Regions from separate parts of the Blautia sp. DFI.1.216 genome, predicted to be linked through region 2. Evidence: predicted binding sites of a transcription regulator. Region 2 holds the regulator's gene; the other holds the start of a gene.
What was found. The regulator HrcA, encoded in region 2, represses chaperone genes, less so after heat shock. The targets are predictions, from matches to a motif close to TGTTAGCACTCNNNNNNNNNGAGTGCTAACA.

Region 1 (2,211 bases), on a different contig from region 2:
CATCTGCTACTAACTGTCCAACAGTCTCATCGCTTGCGGAAATAGATGCAACGTTTGCGATCTGTTTCTTGCCGCTGATTGTCTGGCTCATGTTCTTGATTGCTTCTACAGCTACATCTGTAGCTTTCTTCATTCCTTTTCTGAGGATGATCGGGTTAGCGCCTGCTGCCAGGTTTCTCATTCCTTCGTGAACCATAGCCTGTGCAAGAACAGTAGCTGTTGTTGTACCATCACCTGCTACATCGTTTGTTTTGGAAGCAACTTCTTTGATCAGCTGTGCGCCCATGTTTTCAAATCCGTCTTCCAGTTCAATTTCTTTTGCGATTGTAACACCGTCGTTTGTGATAAGCGGAGCACCGTATGGTTTGTCAAGAACTACGTTTCTTCCTTTCGGTCCTAATGTTACTCTTACTGTATCAGCTAATTTATTTACACCAGCTTCAAGAGCTGCTCTGGCTTCTGCGCCGAATTTAATTTCTTTTGCCATGATAATATGACCTCCTGATTCAAATTTTGATCTCTATGAATTCTTTCTGATACTTATCCGGTATTTCATGTTACATCCTGTAAATATTATCCTGTAAATATTATCTTATAAGTATCTTCATTTATGTTTTCTATTTTGATATTGCTTATTTAACAATTGCAAGAATATCATTCTGTTTTACAATGATATATTCTGTGCCATCCATTTTTACTTCTGTTCCTGAATATTTGGAGTAGATAACTTTATCACCTACAGCTACTTCCATTTTTACTTCTTTGCCGTCAACAACTCCGCCAGGTCCTACAGCTACAACTTCTGCCTGCTGTGGTTTCTCCTGTGCCTGTCCCGGAAGAACGATTCCGGATTTTGTTGTTTCTTCTGCTTCAACCTGTTTTAATACAACTCTGTCACCTAAAGGTACTAATGTCATGATCTATATCCTCCTTTATTCTCCAACCTGGAATCTCTGTTACCGTCTCTGCTATTCTTAATATCCGGCAACTGTTTCGGCACTCTGTCTAATTCTGCCGATTTTTGCTAGCACTCATTTACTTCGAGTGCTAATCACTGTCCTTATATTATTGAAAATGAGTCGATTTCGCAAGTGCTTTTATCATTATAAAATAATCTATATTCTCTTTTTTACTTATATATACTCTTTTTTTCTTTTGTTTTCTTAATTTACAAATAATTTTGTCATATCTTCCTTGTCTTTCGCATTCAGTTGAATTGTCTTCAAATACATCAATTAAGAGGCTTGCTATAATTCCTGTAACATAATAAAAAGACCGTCCACCATACAGCAGACAGCCTTCTTGCATTCATTATTTATGGAAGCTTCTATATCAGGATTTCTTATTTCTCTGAGCTTTAATCTCTTCCAGTTCATCAAAGATGACTTCATTCAGCACTTTAATGTAGGTTCCTTTCATACCGGAAGATCTGGATTCAATCACACCGGCACTTTCAAACTTCCTCAAAGCGTTTACGATAACAGATCTGGTGATTCCCACGCGGTCTGCGATCTTACTTGCAACCAGGATTCCCTCATCTCCGTCAAGTTCATCAAAGATATGGATGATTGCCTCCAGTTCGGAGAAAGATAAAGTATTAAACGCAGATTTCACTACCTGCTGCTTTCTGTCCTCCTCAGCATTCTCTTCATGGACCGCTCTCATCATCTCCAGCCCTACAACGGTTGTTCCATATTCACTGACAATAATATCTTCAATGTCATATGGTTTCTCATAACGATACATAAATACAGTACCCAGTCGTTCCCCTGCAATATCTATCGGATTAATGATTCCCTGATAACTGCTTGATACATGTTCAAATCCCAGTGTCTGAAGATTTACATTCTCTTTTGTTGACAGGACACCCAGAAATCTCTCGTTTAACAGGGAATCTACATATCCGCCAACCTTGTCCTCGATCAGTTCAGTGATCTCCTCTACTCCTGGGCATAAACTGACACCCAGAACCTTTCCTTTTTTACTGAGAACCAGAATGTTGGAACTCAGTGTCTCCATCAGAACCTGACAGATGTCATTAAATACCACTTTGCTGGAACTGCTGTTATGCAGAAGTTTATTAATTTTTCTTGTTCTATCCAGCAGCTGAACACTCATATTGTCCTCCTTTCACCCTGTACATATCCGAAATCTTTCTGTCATTATTTCATAAATGAGCAGTCACTTTCTTTTGCTCGCAAGGAAGATTCA
Region 2 (2,211 bases):
GCGACCTCATCGCCGTATCCAAAGCAGTAGCCGAAACCGAAGTTCGACTCCAGAAAGACCCAGAGTCCATGACCCGTAAAGAACTCACCAAACTCATCGCCCAGGTAGAAAAACAAATGCGCGCCGCAGCCGCAGATCTCAACTTCGAACAGGCCGCCGAACTACGTGATAAAATGATCGACCTGAAAAAGAATCTGGATATTTTAGATAAATAGTGCTATACTGAGTCTTTTTCATCTGTGTAATCGAATTTGAAGACAAGCAAGTGATATAGTTATTCTATAGCAATCCTCTAAAATAATGTATCTTAATCCAGCCCATCAGAGTGTGAAATCCTGCGTCAGATATCTTCCTTGTCTTTCGCACTTTGCTGAACTGTCTTAAATGCATTATTTACAAGGATTGCTATAGAAGAGGCGATTCGCCTCCCAGGCGAGAGCCCCGCCTGTATAATCGTCCTGAACAGCCAGCGGGGAGAAATTATTGATATTGTGTGCATTTGCAGGATGCTTAGAGATACTTAGTCTGCAGAAATCTGCGTTATGAGCCGGCTGCATCACCTGTCTGAGCGGAGTTTGCGACGGAGCGAGTTTGACAAGCCGGCTCATGCCTTTAGCAGATTTCTGCAGACTTAGTATCTCTTAGCGTCCGAAACCGCACACAATATCAATAATTTCTCCCCGCGTCCCCTTTCTATAACATAATCTTAATAACCCCTATTGTTCATAAAATAACAAAAAATTCACAAAATAATATTGACAAACCAAATCAAGAGTGCTATCTTATGAGCATAAGGTGTTAGCACTCCTAAAACATGAGTGCTAACAAACCAAAAACAAAGGCAGTAAAGGAGTGGAACTTCATGGATCAGGAATTAGATGATCGTAAAAAGAAAATACTAAAAGCCATCATCAAAACCTACATGGAAACAGGCGAACCGGTGGGTTCCCGGACCATTTCCAAGTTTGCAGATTTAAATGTAAGCTCTGCCACCATCCGGAATGAGATGTCAGACCTGACAGATATGGGATATATCGTACAGCCCCACACCTCAGCCGGAAGAATTCCTTCTGATAAAGGTTATCGCCTCTACGTAGACGAGCTGATGAAAGAAAAGGAATCAGAGGTTCAGGAAATCAAGGATCTCATGATAGAGAAAACTGACAAACTGGATAAAATGTTGAAGCAGGTAGCAAAGGTACTGGCCTCCAATACCAACTATGCAACAATGATCTCTGTTCCACAGTACAGCGGAAGCAAGATTAAATTCATCCAGCTTTCCCGTGTGACACCCCTTCAGCTTGTGGCAGTAGTAGTGAGTGATAACAATGTCATCCGAAACCAGATCATCAATCTGGATGAGGAGATGGACGATCAGACAATCCTGAAATTAAATCTTCTTCTTAACACCAACTTAAATGGGGTGCCCATTCAGGATATCAACCTGGGAATGATTGCCCGCCTGAAAGAACAGGCAGGTGTACATGGCTCTGTGGTTGGCACAGTCCTTGATGCAGTGGCAGACACCATCCAGGTAGACGAAGACGATATGCAGATATATACTTCAGGAGCAACCAACATTTTCAAGTATCCGGAGCTTGCAGACACAAGCAAAGCGAGCGAGCTGATTTCAGCATTTGAAGAGAAGCAGGATCTGGTAGACCTGGTGAAAGAGAGAATGTCTGATACAGAGAACACAGGAATTCAGGTGTACATTGGTGATGAGATGCCGGTGCAGACCATGAAAGACTGCAGTGTAGTCACAGCCACTTACGAACTTGGAAAAGGAATGCATGGTACCATCGGTATCATCGGTCCCAAGCGTATGGATTATGCAAACGTAGTTGACAGCCTGAAGGCTTTGAAAGTCCAGCTGGACGAACTGATTAAGAAAGAGAGTTAGAAAGGCGGTAATAGAGAGTGTCAGAAGAAACAAAGAACACAGCTCAGGAAGAAGAGACAACAGATACTCCGGTAACAGAAGAAACTGTTGAGAATGAACCTGAAGTTGTAGAGAACGGCGAAGCAGAAACAGAGGAAATCCCGGTAGAGGACGGAGACGAGGAAGCTTCCCAGGATGACAAGAAAGACAGCAAATCAAAAACTTCTTTCTTCGGCAAGAAGAAAAAAGAAAAAGATAAATTTGAACAGCAGATTGAAGAACTTACAGACAGGCTGAAACGAAACATGGCTGAATTCGATAACTTCCGT

Region 1: the regulator HrcA is predicted to act here: its motif matches at 1,023-1,053, upstream of groES (co-chaperone GroES).

The regions. Positions count from the first base shown of each region.
Region 1 covers NZ_JAJDML010000014.1:21,251-23,461, reverse strand. Annotated here, with positions in the region: gene groL (chaperonin GroEL) at 1-487, opposite strand, end outside; gene groES (co-chaperone GroES) at 633-917, opposite strand; gene codY (GTP-sensing pleiotropic transcriptional regulator CodY) at 1,333-2,118, opposite strand.
Region 2 covers NZ_JAJDML010000041.1:29,404-31,614, reverse strand. Annotated here, with positions in the region: gene uvrB (excinuclease ABC subunit UvrB) at 1-215, shown strand, start outside; gene hrcA (heat-inducible transcriptional repressor HrcA) at 863-1,903, shown strand; gene grpE (nucleotide exchange factor GrpE) at 1,921-2,211, shown strand, end outside.